3 regions of the Streptomyces sp. NBC_01092 genome follow, and region 3 is predicted to be linked to each of the others. Evidence: riboswitches for the same ligand, from Rfam matches in the RefSeq annotation. Region 3 holds a riboswitch; each other region holds the start of a gene.
The links. A riboswitch is a leader RNA that binds a small molecule or an ion and turns the genes downstream of it on or off. The one in region 3 is predicted to bind cobalamin.

Region 1: it holds a riboswitch for cobalamin, as region 3 does, so the genes downstream of both, OG254_RS11575 (cobalamin biosynthesis protein) here and metE (5-methyltetrahydropteroyltriglutamate--homocysteine S-methyltransferase) in region 3, are expected to answer to the same signal.
Region 2: it holds a riboswitch for cobalamin, as region 3 does, so the genes downstream of both, OG254_RS15050 (prenyltransferase/squalene oxidase repeat-containing protein) here and metE (5-methyltetrahydropteroyltriglutamate--homocysteine S-methyltransferase) in region 3, are expected to answer to the same signal.

Annotation. Positions count from the first base shown of each region.
Region 1 covers NZ_CP108659.1:2,616,877-2,622,682, forward strand. The annotation lists gene OG254_RS11555 (class II aldolase/adducin family protein) at 1-90, opposite strand, end outside; gene OG254_RS11560 (lysozyme) at 298-1,047, shown strand; gene OG254_RS11565 (anion permease) at 1,201-2,433, shown strand; gene OG254_RS11570 (hypothetical protein) at 2,471-2,692, shown strand; cobalamin riboswitch at 2,809-2,952, shown strand; gene OG254_RS11575 (cobalamin biosynthesis protein) at 3,051-3,992, shown strand; gene OG254_RS11580 (cobyric acid synthase) at 3,989-5,518, shown strand; gene cobN (cobaltochelatase subunit CobN) at 5,515-5,806, shown strand, end outside.
Region 2 covers NZ_CP108659.1:3,359,939-3,365,744, reverse strand. The annotation lists gene OG254_RS15060 (energy-coupling factor transporter transmembrane component T) at 1-553, opposite strand, end outside; gene OG254_RS15055 (SCO2322 family protein) at 546-1,211, opposite strand; gene OG254_RS15050 (prenyltransferase/squalene oxidase repeat-containing protein) at 1,208-2,425, opposite strand; cobalamin riboswitch at 2,541-2,675, opposite strand; gene OG254_RS15045 (alpha/beta fold hydrolase) at 3,228-4,151, shown strand; gene fxsT (FxSxx-COOH system tetratricopeptide repeat protein) at 4,231-5,806, opposite strand, start outside.
Region 3 covers NZ_CP108659.1:8,800,816-8,806,621, forward strand. The annotation lists gene OG254_RS39790 (histidine phosphatase family protein) at 1-472, opposite strand, end outside; gene metE (5-methyltetrahydropteroyltriglutamate--homocysteine S-methyltransferase) at 566-2,884, opposite strand; cobalamin riboswitch at 3,039-3,263, opposite strand; gene OG254_RS39800 (3-hydroxybutyryl-CoA dehydrogenase) at 3,269-4,138, opposite strand; gene aceB (malate synthase A) at 4,135-5,676, opposite strand; gene aceA (isocitrate lyase) at 5,774-5,806, opposite strand, start outside.

The DNA of each region.
Region 1 (5,806 bases), 6.2 Mb from region 3:
GCGCACACTCCTGCCCCACGCCTCCCCCACTTCCTGTGAGCCCTCCCGTGCATCCCGCTCGCCCCGCTGATCCCGCCGCTCCTCAACCATGCGGCGATCCTGCCAGCCGCCGCGTCGACATGGCGTCAAGTCGCCGCAGGGGCGGCGCACTCTAAGGGGGAACTCCGGCCTCCGGCAGGGCGCACAAGGGGATACACCACCCCCGCCCTCGCCTTGGCCTGAGATCGATCAGCTTTCAACGATCTTCCAGTAGCCTCTGGGGGATTTGTCGCACGCGTAGCCATTCCGGGGGGAAATATGGCCCGTGATCACAAACCGTCCCGCCACCGCTCCCGACTCATAGCGATATCCGTGGCGGCCCTCACCCTCAGCGGAACCGCACTCGCCGAGATCCCGGCGGCGGCCGCGAGCAAGCCCAAGGGGCACGACGTCTCTTCCCATCAGAAGAACGTCAACTGGCAGAGCTCGAAGGCCAAGGGCGCCAGGTTCGTCTACGTCAAGGCGACCGAGTCCCACACCTACCGCAACCCGTACTTCGGCCAGCAGTACAACGGCTCCCGCAACGCGGGCCTGATCCGCGGCGCGTACCATTTCGCGCTGCCGAACAAGTCGTCGGGCAAGACCCAGGCCGCCTTCTTCGTGCGCAACGGCGGCGGCTGGCGGTCGGACGGCTGGACCCTGCCGCCCGCCCTGGACATCGAGTACAACCCGTACGGCAGGCAGAAGTGCTACGGACTGAGCAAGGCGAAGATGGTCAGCTGGATCCAGTCCTTCAGCAACGAGATGAAGCGGCTGACCGGCCGCCGCCCGGTGATCTACACCACCACGCACTGGTGGAACAACTGCACCGGCACCAGCCGCACCTTCGCCTCGAACCACGCGCTGTGGATAGCCCGCTACGACTCCGCGACCGCGGGGGCGCTGCCGGCCGGATGGCGGTACTGGACCCTCTGGCAGTACGACAACGCCAGCGGCAGCCTGCCGGGTGATCAGAATCTCTTCAACGGCTCCATGACCCAGCTGAGGAAGTTCGCCCGAGGCTACTGACCGTGCGGCGCCTGGGCCGCGCGTCGACCGGCGGGGTCGGGGTCACCTCACCCGGCCGCTCCGGACACCGTGCGGCCCACCCCAGTTCACCTTTCGTTCACTCAGGTTACCTACGTTCGTCCAGCCAATGACCTCGAACGATTGCCTGGGTAAATGGAAAACTTCTCGCTGATCCTCGCGATTGTGGTGGTCACCGCACTCGCGTTCGATTTCACGAACGGTTTCCACGACACCGCCAACGCGATGGCCACCACCATCTCGACCGGTGCGCTCAAGCCCAAGGTCGCGGTGGCCATGTCCGCCGTACTGAACCTTGTCGGCGCCTTCCTCTCCGTGGAGGTCGCCAACACGATCTCCAAAGGTCTCGTCGACGAGACCGGCATACGCCCCGAGGTCATATTCGCCGCGTTGGTCGGCGCGATCCTCTGGAACCTGCTGACCTGGCTGGTGGGCCTGCCCTCCAGCTCCTCGCACGCCCTGATGGGCGGTCTGATCGGCGCCACCATCGCCTCGGCCGGCGTCGGCGCGGTCCACGGCGACGTGCTCGTCACCAAGGTGCTGATCCCGGCGATCGCCGCGCCGCTGGTCGCGGGCATCGCCGCGCTGCTCGCCACCCGCCTGATGTACACCCTCGGCAAGAAGGCCGACGGCAAAGCCGCCGCCAAGGGCTACCGCACCGGCCAGATCGCCTCCGCCGGCCTGGTCTCGCTCGCCCACGGCACCAACGACGCGCAGAAGACGATGGGCATCATCACCCTCGCCCTGGTCGCCGGCGGCGCCGTCGCCCCCGACTCCGACCCGCCCATGTGGGTCATCCTCTCCGCGGGCCTGGCCATCGCGCTCGGCACCTACCTCGGCGGCTGGCGCATCATCCGCACCATGGGCAAGGGCCTGACCGACCTTCAGCCGCAGCAGGGCTTCGCCGCCCAGACCAGCGCGGCCACCGTCATCCTGGCCTCCTCCCACCTCGGCTTCTCCCTCTCCACCACGCACTCCGTCTCCGGCTCGGTGATGGGCGCCGGCCTCGGCCGCAAGGGCGGCGTCGTCCGCTGGTCGACGGCCACCCGGATGTTCGTCGCCTGGGGCCTGACCCTCCCGGCCGCAGCCCTGGTGGGCGCGCTCGCGGAGTACGTGACGGGCTTCGGCGCCTGGGGCACGGCCGTGGTCGCCGTCTTCCTGATCGCCTCCAGCGCCGCGATCTGGAAGCTCTCCCGCCGCGAGGTCGTCGACCACACGAACGTCAACGAGTCCGACGAGCCGGCAGGCGTCGTCACCACCGCCATCGCCGCCGTGACCCCGCCCCCGGCAGGCACGGCCACCGAGGACCTCACGGCCACGATCCCGGCCCCGTCCTCCGAGCCCGCGCCCTCGCAGGCCACGGTCTGACCCCCGCCCCGTTACCGGCTCCCAAGAAAGAAGAAGCATGAAGATCGACTGGGCGGCTCTCGGCTCCGTCTTCGGCGTCAGCCTCGTGATCACGGTGGCCCTGGTGGGCCTGTTCACCCTCGGCATCGCGGGCCTGTCCCGCCGCGAACGGGCCGCGGCCCAGGGCGACTCGGCCGCACTCGCGGTCACGGGCGCGTACGCGTGCTTCGCGGCGTGCACGGCGGCGGTGGCCTACGGGATCTATCTGATCGTGGCCTGACGCAGCGCGCACACCACCTGAAACACCCGAGGTGCGGGACGGATCACCGTCCCGCACCTCAGTGCTGTGTGGGCCTTCGCACACTCTTCCCTCGCAGGTCAACGGCAAGTTGACGCCCCTTCCAACCCCGTGGTGGACTGCCGGGGCCAAGTACGGCGGCAGAAGAGGAAGCCGGTGTGAATCCGGCGCGGTCCCGCCACTGTCACCGGGGTAGAAAGCCCCGGGAGCCAGGAACTCTCGCCGCCGGTCTCGTCGTACCAGGGCGCGGACACCCTGAGTGAGGACATAACGCCATGCTCGCCTGCCGATCGACATGCAGTAGCAGACCCTCGTCTGACCCAGCGATCGGCTGACCCCGATGCGAGCCGATCGCGTTTTCGCGTACGGCGCCGCCGCCGGACTTCTCGGTGATCTGCTGCTCGGCGACCCTCGTCGGGGGCATCCGGTCGCCGCGTTCGGACGGGCTGCCGGCGCCGTGGAACGGGTGTTGTGGCGCGACGACCGCGCGTGGGGTGCGGTGCACACCGCCGTGTGCACCGGTGGCGCCGTGGCGGCAGGAGCGCTCGCCGCTCGTGCGGTACGTCCCTCTCCCGTCGCCTCCGTCGCGCTGACCGGCGCCGCCACCTGGGCGGTCGTCGGGGGGACTTCGCTGGCCCGGGAGGCCCGCGTCATCGGGCGAGCGCTGGAGGCGGGGGACATCGAGGGCGCCCGTGCCCGGCTGCCGCATCTGTGCGGGCGGGATCCGCAGGCGCTGGACGCGGACGGGATCGCGCGGGCCGTGGTCGAGTCCGTTGCCGAGAACACCTCCGATGCCGTCGTGGGGGCCCTTGTGTGGGGGGCCGTCGGCGGGGTGCCGGGGCTGCTCGGGTTCCGGGCCGTGAACACGCTCGACGCCATGGTCGGGCACAAGTCACCCAAGTACCGGCGCTACGGATGGGCTTCGGCCCGGCTCGACGACCTGGCCGGCTGGCCGGGGGCGCGGCTGACCGCCGTACTCGCCGCCGTCGCCGGGAGCGATCCCCGGGGAGCGGTACGGGCCTGGCGCGCCGACGCCGCCAAGCACCCGAGCCCCAACGCCGGGCCCGTCGAGGCGTCGTTCGCGGGCGCCCTCGGGGTGCGGCTCGGCGGGACGCTGTCGTACGGCGGCAGGGTCGAGCACCGGCCCGTGCTCAACACGGACGGGCGGGCCGTCGGCACCCACGACGTGGAACGGGCCGTACGGCTGTCGAAGCGTGTCAGCTTGCTGGCGCTCGGCGTCTGTGTCGCCGCGCGCCTCATCGCGAAGGGACGTCCCTCATGACGGGCGGTGGTCTCCTCGTCGCCGGCACCACCTCCGACGCCGGCAAGAGCGTCGTCACCGCGGGAATCTGCCGGTGGCTGGTGCGGCAGGGGGTCAAGGTCGCGCCGTTCAAGGCGCAGAACATGTCCCTCAATTCGTTCGTGACGAGGGAAGGTGCCGAGATCGGGCGGGCGCAGGCCATGCAGGCGCAGGCCTGTCGTGTCGAGCCGACCGCGCTCATGAATCCCGTGCTGCTCAAGCCCGGCGGCGAGCAGAGCAGTCAGGTCGTGCTGCTGGGGAAGCCCGTCGGTGAGCTCAGCGCACGCGGGTATCACGGCGGGCGGCAGCAGAAGCTGCTCGGGACCGTGCTCGACTGTCTCGCCGAATTGCGGGGCACGTATGACGCGGTGATCTGTGAGGGAGCCGGCTCTCCGGCCGAGATCAATCTGCGGCGGACCGACATCGTCAACATGGGGATCGCCCGCAATGCCGGGCTGCCCGTGCTGGTGGTGGGTGACATCGACCGCGGTGGCGTGTTCGCCTCCTTCTTCGGGACCGTCGCCCTCCTCTCGCCCGAGGATCAGGCGCTCGTCGCCGGGTTTCTGGTGAACAAGTTCCGGGGGGACGTCAGCCTGTTGGAGCCGGGGCTCGACATGCTGCACGAACTCACCGGACGCCACACCTACGGCGTCCTCCCCTTCCAGCACGGCCTCGGCATCGACGAGGAGGACGGGCTGCGGCCCTCTTTCAAATCAAACACAGCCCTGCGCGGGACGGTCCGGGAGTCGAACGTCGCCCCGCCCCTCGGGGAGGACGTGCTGCGCGTCGCCGTCTGTGCCGTCCCGCTCATGTCCAACTTCACGGACGTCGACGCCCTCGCCGCCGAACCCGGCGTCGTCGTGCGGTTCGTGGACCGGGCGGAGGAGCTGGCCGACGCCGACCTCGTCGTCATTCCGGGGACCCGGGGGACGGTCCGCGCGCTGGAGTGGCTGCGGGAGCGCGGGCTCGCCGATGCTCTCGCCCGCAGGGCCGCCGAGCAGCGCCCGATCCTCGGGATCTGCGGCGGCTTCCAGGTCCTCGGCGAGCACATCGAGGACGACATCGAGAGCCGGCGCGGGCACGTCGAAGGGCTCGGCATCCTGCCCGTCCGCGTCCGGTTCGCCCGCGAGAAGACCCTCACGCGGCCGGTGGGCGAAGCCCTCGGGGAGCCCGTCGAGGGGTACGAGATCCATCACGGGGTCGCCGAAATAAGCGGAGGCCGGCCATTCCTCGACGGCTGCCGGGTCGGCCAGACCTGGGGCACGCACTGGCACGGCTCGCTGGAGTCGGACGGCTTCCGGCGGGCCTTCCTGCGCGAGGTGGCCGCCGCCGCGGGCCGCCGCTTCGTGCCGGCGCCGGACACGTCGTTCGCCGCGCTGCGCGAGGAGCAGCTCGACCGGCTCGGCGACCTGATCGAACAGCACGCGGACACGGACGCGCTCTGGCGGCTCATCGAGTCGGGCGCGCCGCAAGGACTGCCTTTCATTCCACCGGGAGCGCCCGCATGAGCACAGTGTTGTTGTTGTCGACCGCCGACACGGATCTGCTGGCGGCCAGGGCCGCCTCCGGTGCCGACTACCGGATCGGCAACCCGACCCGCGTGGACGTCGAGGCCGAGCTGCCCGCGCTCCTCGACGGCGCGGACCTCGCCGTCGTACGACTGCTCGGCGGCAAGCGGGCCTGGGAGGACGGGCTGGCCAAGCTCAAGGCTTCCGGCATCCCCACCGTCCTGCTGGGCGGCGAGGCCGTGCCGGACGCGGAGCTGATGGCCGAGTCGTCCGTGCCGGCCGGTGTCG
Region 2 (5,806 bases), 5.4 Mb from region 3:
GGTTGGCGAGGGAGTTCGCCGCGCCCACGCAGATGAGGAGCGTCGCGAGGCGCAGGCCGTCGTAGAAGGCGATGAGGACGGTCTCGACGGTGACCTTGCCGCCCAGCCGGATCCCCTGCGCCCAGTCGGGGAGGGGGATCTCGGGGAGCGTGACGATCACGTGGGTGCCGGGGAGCGGGGAGCCGAGGAGCACGGCGAAGACGAGCCGGATGAAGAGGACGGCCAGGGCCAGCTTGAAGAAGACGGAGTAGGAGCGGGCCCAGGGGGCGTTCGGGCGGCAGGCCGCCACGACGTACGCGGAGGTCGCGATGAGGAGGGCGAGGAGGAGCGGGTTGGTGGTGCGGGTGGCGGCGGTACCGAGGGCGAGGGCCCAGAGCCACCAGGCGCCGGGGTGCAGGGGAGGGGCGGCAGCGTCCCGAAGGGGCGCGGGGCCGTGACATGTGCGGCTCCGCCGCGCGGGCGCGACCAGCCACGATGGCGCCGCGGACGACCAACCTCCCGTCCCCGTCCCGAGGCGGCGCACATCGTCAGAGCCGGCGGCGCGCTCAGGCATCCCCGCGCCGCCGTGCCTGCCAGACCGCCGCAGCCCCGAGCACCACCACCACGGCGACGCCCGCGACCAGGCCCAGCGAGAGCCCGCCGTCCGAGTCGTCCTCGGCCGCGGTGGCGGTCCGTCCGGCCGCAGTCGGTTTCCCGGTCTCCCCGCCGCCGCCCGACACCTGATCGCCGCAGCCCTTCTGCGGATACCCGGTGATCGCGCACAACAGGGCGTTGCTGTCGTAGCGCAGGGGCTTGGCGACGGCCGCGAGGGCCTCGGCCGTGGTCGCGTCGGGAGCCACCCGGGCACAGGCCGTACGGCGGGCAGGGGGCGTCTCGCCGGACGGGGCGTCGGCCGCCGTACCGAAGTCGATGACCAGGGCGACCCGCTTCCTGCCGTCCTCGGCGGGCGTCCTGGCGCAGATCACCGCGAACTCGGCCGCGCCCCTGGGCTGCGTCGCGTCCTTCGAGTCCTCGCTCACCGCGAACCGGAAGCCCTGGACGTCACCGTCGGAGGGGCGGGCGAGGGAGGGGCCCTGGGTGGCGTAGATCCAGGTGTCGCCCTGCCGCTCCCAGAAGGACCAGTAGCGGTAGCCGGCCGCCTGAGCGGCCTGGGCCGCGCCGGTCAGCAGGACCAGCGCGGCCAGGAGCGGGGCGAGCACGCGGCGGATCACGCCTGGGGGCCCTTCTTGCGGCCGCTCAGCAGGAAGCCGATGCCGACGCCGACGACGAGGAAGATGCCGACGTACCACCAGACACCGAAGGGACTGTCGTCCTTGGTCTTCTCCTCGTTTGTGGCCTTTGCCGCGGCCTGCGGTGCGGGGCCGGTGGCGTTGAGCTGCTTGACCAGGTCGGCGCCGCCGAAGTCGCGGGGGTCGGTGCCGGTGGCGTGGGCGGCGAGGATCAGCTGGGCGTAGGCGGCCGGGCCGCTCTGCTTCGCCCACTTCGCGGAGTTCTGCTCCAGCCAGCGCAGCGGCTTCTCGGCGGCGTCGGCACCGGAGAGGGCGGCCAGTGCGACGACCGCGTCGGCGGTGTTGCCGTAGTCGGGCTGGTCCTCGGCGCCGGGGAGGGCGGAAGTGAGGTGGCCGTCCTTGGCGAGGGCGTCGGTGAGGTAGGCGGCGCCGTTGACGGCGGCCTGAAGCGAGGACGGGTAGCCGCCGTCGGTGCAGTCCGCAGTGGGCGTCTCCTTGCCGGGGCTCACGACGAGGCCCTTGCCGAGCGAGCCGAGGACACCGGCCGCGGTGGCGTCGGCGTTGGCGAGCAGCTTGCCCTTCTTGTCGGGCTGGAAGGCGAAGGCGCCGCCGTCGTCGTCCTTGCACGACAGGGCGAGCTGCTTGAGTGCGTCGTACGCCGACTGCCCGTCCTTGCGGACATACGCAGGCTTCTCACCGGCGGCGGCGAGTCCACCGATCACCACGGACGTGGAGTTGGTGTCGCTGGCCCCGCCCGGCATGTACCCCCAGCCGCCGTCCTTGTTCTGGACGGACTTCAGCCAGGTCACGGCCTTGGAGGTGGCGGCGTCGTGCCCGCCGAGGGCGACGAGCGCCTGGACGGCGGCGGCCGTGTTGTTGGTGTCGACGAGGGTCTTGGCATCGCAGTCGGCGGAGGCGTCGGCACGGTAGGGCGCGAAGGCCCCGTTCGCGCACTGCTGCCCAAGCAGCCAGTCCACGGCCTTCGGGGCCGGCTTCACCCCGACGGTGTCCTGAGCGAGCATCGCGAGGGACTGCCGCCAGACACCGTCGTAGGTGGGGTCGGTGGTGCCGTACAGCTCGGCGGGGTACGCCGGCTTCGGCGAGGCGGAGGGGGAGGAGTCGGCGGCTATGGCCGGCGCGGCCGCGCCGATCACGACGGCGGCGGCCAGGACCGCGGCGCTGTGACGGACGTTCATGATCGGCGGGTGCCCTTCCCTAGGGGGACCGGGCAGCACAGGGGAGACCCCCGGCGGCTCGGCTCCGTATACCTCGACGGTGCCGCACTCCGGCGGACTGCCGGGGCACGTGAGCCGGTCACTTCCCGTACGCGGCGATCCGGCTCACCGGCCTTCGACGACGACCGGTTCACGGTTGCGGGTCAGCGCCGGATTTGCACCGGCTTTCCCACGTACGGGTGTGATGACGACGGCGACACTCTACCCGGGGGTAGGCGGGGGCCGAGAGGGGGCGGTGGGCGGCGGAGGCGGGCCGGTGGTGAGCGAGGTCGAGGGTGGCCGGTTCGGCTGGATTTCGCCCATGGATGTTGCAGGGGGTTGCCGAGCTTCGTGATGGGCGTGTGCATGATCCCGGCCGGGATGTCGGCCCTTCCTTGCGGACGGATCGGTATCGGCCGACGTCAGGATGCGAGCCGTGTCGGGGGACCCCATCATGTGGGTACTGCCCTCGGTCTGCATGATCGCCGCCGTGCGGCGGTGTGATCACTGAAGTGTCAAACCAAACATGTATTTTGCGCCGAATGGCTATCGGTGTGGCTGGAATGACCTGCCGGAGGGTGGGAATCCTCTACCGTTTGGTCGGTGCGAGCGGCCCTTCGGGACGCGCAACCGTCACCCCATGACATTGCGTCTTTCGAAAAACCCTTGGTCCGTCGCGAATGACGGCTGGTTTGTGTGTCGACTGGCGCTCTGACGGGCGGGATGCTGATTCTCTGGGTCCTGCTCCGGGCGGCCGCGGCGCTGGCGACGGGAGGCACACCTGGTGTTGGGAAGTGTCAAGAGCGGCGACGGCAAGAGGCTGCTCTTCTTCGAGACGTCGGGGGACCCGAAGGGCCACCCGGTGTTCTTGCTGCATGGCACTCCGGGCAGCAGGGTCGGGCCGCGTCCACGGACCAGCGTTCTCTACAAGCTGGGCATCCGGCTCATCTCCTATGACCGGCCGGGGTACGGGGAGTCGCAGCGGTTAAAAGGCCGCGCTGTGTGTCACGCCGCCGCGGACGTGGAGGCCATCGCCGACCAGCTGAATCTCGGGCCGTTTTCCGTGCTCGGCCGTTCCGGCGGCGGACCGCACGCGTTGGCGTGTGCGGCGCTGCTTCCGGACAGGGTCGCCAGTGCTGCCGTGCTGGTCAGCATCGCTCCTCCCGATGCAGATGGGCTCGACTGGTTCGAGGGGATGGCCCCGTCCAACGTCATCGCCTACAAGGCCGCCAGGGCGGCTCTCCGCGATGGTTCCGAGGAGTGCCTGGAAAGGCTCAAGGCCAACCTTGCCAGCAATGCAGATGCCATTCGTGACAAGCCGGAATCACTACTGGGGCTACTGACTCCGGAGATGCCCACGGCAGACAAGGCTGTGGTGGGACACGGTGGGATCCGAGGCCTGCTCCTCGCCAACTACGAGACCAGTGTGGTGCGTTCCTCGTTCGGGTGGCTCGATGACGTGCTGTCCTTCCGGCGGGACTGGGGCTTCGAGCCAGGCAAGATCGTCGAAGTCCCGCTGCTGCTGTGGCACGGTGAGCACGACACCTTCTCGCCCGTCGGTCACTTCCGATGGCTAGCCGAACGCATTCCCTCAGCGACTGCCGTGCTGAAGCCGGGGGCGGCTCACTTCGCCGCGCTGCCGGCCGTACCGGAAATACTCGCTTGGCTGCGTGACCGTGCTCGCGAGCGGTTCGGGGCCGCCGTGTAGCGGGTTTCGGCAGCCCCTCCGTGTCCGCGAAAGTGGTTCGCTGCGATGTGCTCGCCGACGTCGGCGAGCACATCGCAGATCAGATCGGGTGCGGGTCGAACTCCCAGCCCGACCGACTCCACTCGCGCAGGGCCAGAGCGCGGGGATGATCGGCCCCGAGCCGCGCAGTGATCGCGCCCAGCACCTCCTCGCGCAGCCGTTCGGCCGCCTCGCTCTCTCCCAACTCGTTCAATACCACCGCGAGGTTGGCCGCGCAGACCAGTGGGGCGGGGTGCTGGTCGTCGTTGAGGACATCGCGAAGCCGGTCCAGTACCTCCTCGTAGGTAGCGCGGGCCCGTCCGCGCTGCCCCAGTGCGGCCTGGGCATTGGCCAGGTTCACCCGGCACATCAGGGTGAACGGGTGGTCGTCGTCGAAGATCGCCGCGAAGACCCTTGCGGCTTGCTCGGCGTGTGCCAGGGAGGAAGCCGCCTCGTTGGCCGTGTAGAGCAGCACGGCCAGGTTCGCGTAGCAGGCTGCTGTGTAGGGGTGTTGGTCTTGGAAGAACCGACGGCAGTCGTCCAGGACCCGGCGGGCCAGCTCAAGGGCCTCTTCGGTACGACCCTGCGCGCCCAGGATCCCGGCCAGGCCCAGGTGGAGCAGCAACCTGTTGGGCGAGGCCGACCCTTCCTCGGAGGGCAGGTTGGACAGCACTGTGCGTGTCAGGACCTCCGCCTCCTGAGCCCGGCCCATCTGGTGCAGGGCACCCGACAGCGCTTTGCCTGCGTTGATGGTGGTGGGAGCGGACGCGCCGAACTGCTGATGGGAGAGGCATTGGTCGTAGGTGCGCCGCAACGGAAGCTCGGATCCGGCGTAGTCGCCGCAGTCGAGCAGATCGCGGGCGTAACTGATGGTTGATGCCCGGGTGTAGGCATGCTCCGGGCCGAGGATCTTGTTTCGAGTCTCCATTGTCTTGCGGTCCAGCCGCAGAGCATCCGTGTACTGCCCCAACACTCGTAGACACACCGCGTAATTGTTGGCCGCCATGAGGCTGCGCGGATGGTCTTCGCCGAACAACTCCAGGAACTGCTCGTGGTTGAGCCGGTCGCGGTCCAGTGCCTCGCTGTAGCGGCCCAGACCGCGCAGGTCGGCAGCCACACCGCCGGACGTCATGAGGATGTGAAGGTCGTGCGGGCTGTCCAGGGCCGCTTCCTGGCGGTGCAGTACGTCCGTGTCCAGCTCCAGGGCCTCTTGGTATCTGCCCTGGGCACGAAGGATGTTGGCGATCTGGAAGCCCATGTGGAGCACCCAGCGCTCGTCGGGCCCGCTGTGTTCGCGCCAGCCCTGATGCACGCGCGTGCTCAGGTCGTACGCCTGCTTCAGCTCGCCGCGGCGGCGCAACTGGCGAACCCGGTCCACGATCAGCTTGCGGATGCCGTAGTCGGGTGCTGCCAGGGCCCACGAGGTTCCCAGGTGAGGCCAGATGATGCGGTAGCGCTCCCAGGTGTTGTGGTCCTCGGGGTCGTCCTGTTCGGGACGGGCGGCCACCAAGGTGCGGAAGACGACGTCCCGCGTGGCCTCCTGGTCTTCCTTCGTCATGTTCAGGCGCACGGACATCTGCACCAGGCGGTGCACGCGGAGACTGCGTGACTTGCGGTCCACCGTCGCGAGCGAGAGT
Region 3 (5,806 bases):
CCGCGGGCATGCCGAGCGCATGAACGACGGCGGCGCGAACGACCTCCGGCTCGACCACGGCGAGCGTACGGCCGTCCAGGTCCTGCGCGGCCGTCAGCCACTGGGCGACCCGGTCGCAGAAGTCCCGTACCGACTCGCCCCCGTGCGGCGCGCACCCCGGGTCCGTGAGCCAGCGGCTCACCGACTCCGGCTCGACGGCGCTCACCTCGTCGAGCGTGCGGCCCCGCCAGCGGCTCATCTCCAGCCCCGTCAGCTCCCCCGCCGCAGATCCGTGCAGAGCGAGCGCCTCGGCCGTCTCCCGGCAGCGCAGGCTCGGCGAAGTGAACACATCGGCGGCCGAGGGCAGGGTCCCGGCGGCCGCGCGGGCCTGTGCCGTGCCGCTGTCGTCGAGCGGGGTCCGGCCGTCGTCGAAGCGGGCCTGGCGCAGGCTCGCGTTCATCGCGGGTGAGATGAAGGTGACGCGGCTGGTCACGCGCTCGCTCCTCCTGCCGGGTCATGACGTGCTCCTCGCTGCCCTGGGGCCCTCACCACGTGAGCGGTGAGGGCCCTTGGCCGGTCGGCCGGGTCAGGACACGGACAGCTCGCTCCGTACCGTACGGGCCGCTGCCACCAGGTTCTCCAGCGAGGCCCGGGTCTCCGGCCAGCCACGGGTCTTCAGACCGCAGTCGGGGTTGACCCACAGCCGTTCGGCGGGGATGGCCCGCAGGCCGGTGCGCAGCAGCTCGGCCGCCTCCTTCGCGCTCGGCACCCGCGGGGAGTGGATGTCGTAGACACCCGGCCCGGCCTCGCGCGGGTAGCCGTGGGCGGCGAGTTCACGGGCGACCTGCATGTGCGAGCGGGCGGCCTCCAGGCTGATGACGTCGGCGTCGAGGTCGTCGATGGCCTGGACGATGTCGCCGAACTCGGCGTAGCACATGTGCGTGTGGATCTGGGTGTCCGGCCGGACCCCGGCGGTGGTGAGCCGGAACGCCTCCGTGGCCCAGGCGAGATACGCGTCGCGGTCCGCGGCGCGCAGCGGCAGGGTCTCCCGCAGGGCGGGCTCGTCGACCTGGATGACGGACGTCCCGCTCGCCTCCAGGTCGTTCACCTCGTCGCGCAGGGCGAGGGCGACCTGTCGGGCCGTCTCGCCGAGCGGCTGGTCGTCGCGGACGAAGGACCAGGCGAGCATGGTGACCGGGCCGGTGAGCATGCCCTTGACCGGCCGGTCGGTGAGGGACTGGGCGTACGTCGTCCAGGGCACCGTCATCGGTTCGGGCCGCGAGATGTCGCCGGCCAGGATCGGCGGGCGGACGTGGCGGGTGCCGTACGACTGGACCCAGCCGTGCTGTGTGGCGAGGTAGCCGGTGAGTCGCTCGGCGAAGTACTGGACCATGTCGTTGCGTTCGGGCTCGCCGTGCACCAGGACGTCGATGCCGGTCTTCTCCTGGAAGGAGATGACCTCCTGGATCTCGGCCTTGACACGCTCCTCGTAGCCCGCCGTGTCGATCCGGCCCGCGCGCAGGTCGGCGCGCGCGGTGCGCAGTTCGCCGGTCTGCGGGAAGGAGCCGATCGTGGTGGTCGGCAGCAACGGCAGCCTGAGGTGGGCGCGCTGGGCCGCGGCCCGCTCGGCGTACGGCTGCGAGCGGCGGGCGTCCGCCTCGGTGACGGCCCCCGCACGGGACCGGACGGTCGCGTCGCGGGTGATCGGGGAGCCCGCGCGGGAGGCCAGGTCGGCCCGGTTCGCGGCGAGTTCGGCGGTGATCGTGCCGGTGCCCTGGGCGAGACCCTTGGCCAGGGTGACGATCTCGGCGGTCTTCTGCCTGGCGAAGGCCAGCCAGCGCAGGATCTGCGGCTCGATGTCCCGCTCGGCCGACGCGTCGAGCGGCACATGCAGCAGGGAGCAGGAGGCCGAGACGTCGACCTGGTCCGCCAATCCCAGCAGGGTGCCCAGCGTGGTGAGCGACGCCGACAGGTCGTTGACCCAGACATTGCGGCCGTTGACGACGCCGGCGACCAGCCGCTTGCCGGGCAGCCCGCCGGCGGCGGCGAGCGCCTCCAGGTTGGCGGCCGCTGACTCCGTGAAGTCCAGCGCCAGCCCCTCGACCGGCGCCTTGGCCAGCACCGGCAGCGCCTCGCCGAGCCGGTCGAAGTACGAGGCGAGAAGCAGCTTCGGCCGGTCGGTGCGGCCGCCGAGGTCGCGGTAGGCACGCCCGGTGGCGTTCAGCTCGGCCGGGGTGCGGTCCTGGACGAGGGCGGGCTCGTCCAGCTGGACCCACTCGGCGCCGGCCGCGCGCAGGTCGGCCAGGATCTGCGCGTACACGGGAAGCAGCCGGTCCAGGAGGGTTAGCGGCTCGAAGTCCGCTGCCACTCCGGGCGCCGGCTTGGCGAGCAGGAGGTACGTGATCGGGCCGACCAGGACCGGCCGGGCGGCGAGACCCAGGGCCAGGGCCTCCTTCAGCTCGGCGACCTGCTTGGTCGAGTCCGCCGTGAAGACCGTGTCCGGACCCAACTCCGGCACGAGATAGTGGTAGTTGGTGTCGAACCACTTGGTCATCTCCAGCGGTGCGACGTCCTGCGTGCCACGGGCCATGGCGAAGTAGCCGTCCAGGGCGTCGGATTCGACGGCGCCGCGGTGGCGCTCGGGGATGGCGCCGAGTGCGACGGTGGTGTCCAGGACGTGGTCGTAGTACGAGAAGTCGCCGGTCGGCACCTCGTGGATGCCGGCGTCGGCGAGCTGCCGCCAGTTGGCGCGACGCAGTTCGGCGGCGGTGGAGCGCAGCGCGTCGGCGGTGACGCGGCCCTTCCAGTAGCCCTCGATCGCCTTCTTCAGTTCCCGGTTCGGGCCCTGGCGGGGGTAGCCGTACACGGTGGCCCGTGCTGCCGCGGCTGCGGACTTGGTGGTCACGGAGATCTCCTTCGCGAGATGAATCCCTGAGATCCCGGCGACGGGACGAGAGCGCGAAGGGGTGACGGACCGGACGGCGACGGCCGTACGGCCGTCCGCTCGGTCATGTTCGCCGACCCGCCCTCGAGGTCACCGGGAGGTCCGCGCACGAGTGCTTCGTACGCGGGCAGTTGGCAGGTCTTCGGACTCGCGGGCACGTCCTCGTCTCATGAGGACACCTACTGGCCGTCGCTTCCCAGGCCCGGTACGTCGGACCCAGTGCGTATGACGGCGGTCGTTCCCGCTCACCGCTGCGGGGCAGTCCCGGATTCCCACCGGGTTCCCTCTTGCGACGCATCCCGCCTGGCGGACGGGGCGAACCAGCTGCGTCGGCCAGCCTACAGCTCAGACCTGGCCGTACACGTGGAACCCCTGTCCGGACTTGCGGCCCAGCAGCCCCGCCTCGACCATCCGCTGGAGCAGCGGGGGAGGGGCGTAGAGGGGCTCCTTGAACTCGTCGTAGAGGGACTCGGCGATCGAGGCGACGGTGTCCAGACCGATCAGGTCCGCGAGCCTGAGCGGGCCCATGGGGTGGGCGCAGCCCAGTTCCATGCCGGTGTCGATGTCGGCGGCGGTGGCGAAGCCGGACTCCGCCATCCGGATCGCGGACAACAGGTACGGGACGAGGAGCGCGTTGACGACGAAGCCCGCCCGGTCCCGGGAGCGGATCACAGTCCTGCCGAGCGCACCGGCGGCGAAGTCCTCGACGGCGGCGATCGTCTCGGCCGAGGTGTGCAGGGAGGGCACGACCTCCACCAGCGGCAGCACGGGTACCGGATTGAAGAAGTGCAGGCCCACGACCCGGTCCGCGCGGCCGGTCGCCATGCCGAGCCGCATGATCGGCAGCGAGGAGGTGTTGGTCGCCAGCACGGCCGCCGGATCCTCGACGATCTTGTCGAGCGCGGCGAACACCTCGGTCTTGGCGTCCGGGTTCTCCACCACCGCCTCGACCACGAGCTGCCGGTCGGCCAGGTCCTCCAGGCCGCCGGTGAACACCAGACCGGCGAGGGCATCCCGCGCGGCGGACTGCTCCAGCTTGCCGCGTCGCACACGGCGGTCCAGCGACGCCGTCACCCGTTCCCGGGCGGCGCGGGCCGCGACCGCGTCCACCTCGCACACCACGGTGTCGAGCCCGGCCAGCGCGCACACCTCGGCGATCCCGGCCCCCATCTGCCCGCCGCCGACCACCCCGACCCGTCGGATGCCCCCGCTCATGCCCCGGCCTCCGTCCGGCGCACGAGATGACGGGAGTAGGCGTCCGGGGTGAAGAACAGCGGCAACTCGCCCGCCAGCGCCATCCGTTCGAACAGCGCGCGGATCTCCTCGACCGGCGCCCACGGGTACTCGGCGCCCAGCGCCACGACCTCGTCGTCGAGCAGCGTCAGCACCGTCTCCCGGTCGATCACCCGGTGCCGCAGCCACTGCCAGATCTGCACACGAGCGATCTCCGCGGTGGCCGCGTCCTCCATCAGGCCGCCCAGCGCCACCGCACCCTGACCGCGCAGCCAGGCCGCGAAGTACCTGAGCGCGACAGCGATGTTGGTGCGCACCCCCTCGGAGGTCGGCGGGCCGCTGATCCGGCGCACCGACAGCAGGTCGCCGGCGGTGACCTCCACGTCGTCGCGCGTACGGTCGATCTGGTGCGGCCGTTCGCCGAGGACACCGTCGAACACCTCACGGCACACCGGCACGAGCCCGGGATGGGCCACCCATGACCCGTCGAACCCGTCCTCCGCCTCCCGCTCCTTGTCCAGCCGGACCCTGGCCAGCGCGGCGTCCTTCGCGGCCGGGTCCTTGCCGGGCACGTGGGCGGCCATAGCGCCGATGGCGTGGGCACCGCGCCGGTGGCAGGTGCGTACGAGGAGTTCGGTGTAGGAGCGCATGAACGGGGCCGTCATCGTCACCTGTGCCCGGTCCGGCAGCAGGAAGTCCGTCCGGTGGCCGAAGGTCTTGATCAGGCTGAACAGGTAGTCCCAGCGGCCCGCGTTGAGGCCGGAGCTGTGCTCGCGCAGCTCGTAGAGGATCTCCTCCATCTCGAACGCGGCGGTGATCGTCTCGATGAGCACGGTGGCGCGGATCGTGCCGCGGGGGATGCCGAGCAGTTCCTGGGCGAGGACGAAGACGTCGTTCCACAGGCGGGCCTCGTACCGGTTCTCCAGCTTCGGGAGATAGAAGTACGGGCCCTGGCCCGCGTCGATCTGGCGCTGGGCGCAGTGGAAGAAGTACAGGCCGAAGTCGACGAGGGCGGCGGGCACGGGCCGGCCGTCGTACGCGAGGTGCTCCTCGTCCAGATGCCAGCCGCGGGGGCGGACCACGAGGGTGGTGTGCCGCTCGCCGACGTCGAGCAGGGTGAGCTGCCCGTCGATGAGGTTGCCCCAGGTCGGCGAGGTGGCGTCCTCGAAGTCGGCCACCCACACCTGGGCACCGGAGTTGAGCGCGTCGGACGCCGTACGGCGATCGGGCGGCCCGGCGATCTCCACGCGCCGGTCGGCCAGTCCGGGTGCGGGCGGTGCGACACGCCAGGTCGGGTCGGCGCGGATGGCTGAGGTGACCATGGGGAAGTCGAGCGCAGAGCCCGCGGCGAGCCGGAGGGCCTGTCGCCGGCGTTCCTTCATCAGGTCCTGACGGCGCTCACCGAACTCCGCGGCCAGGCGGCCGACGAAGTCCAGAGCGGCGGGCGTGAGGATCTCGTCGTGGCGGTGGCCGGGGGCGCCCAGGATACGGACGTGGTGAGTGACTGCAATGATGGACATCGGGCTCTCCTTGTCGAGGCCGTTCAGGGCATCGCCCCAAAGGGGCGCGGGGAACTGCGCGACCAGCCCCCACGCACCCGCAGACAACAAACCGGACCTAGTGGAACTGCTCTTCCTCCGTGGAACCGGC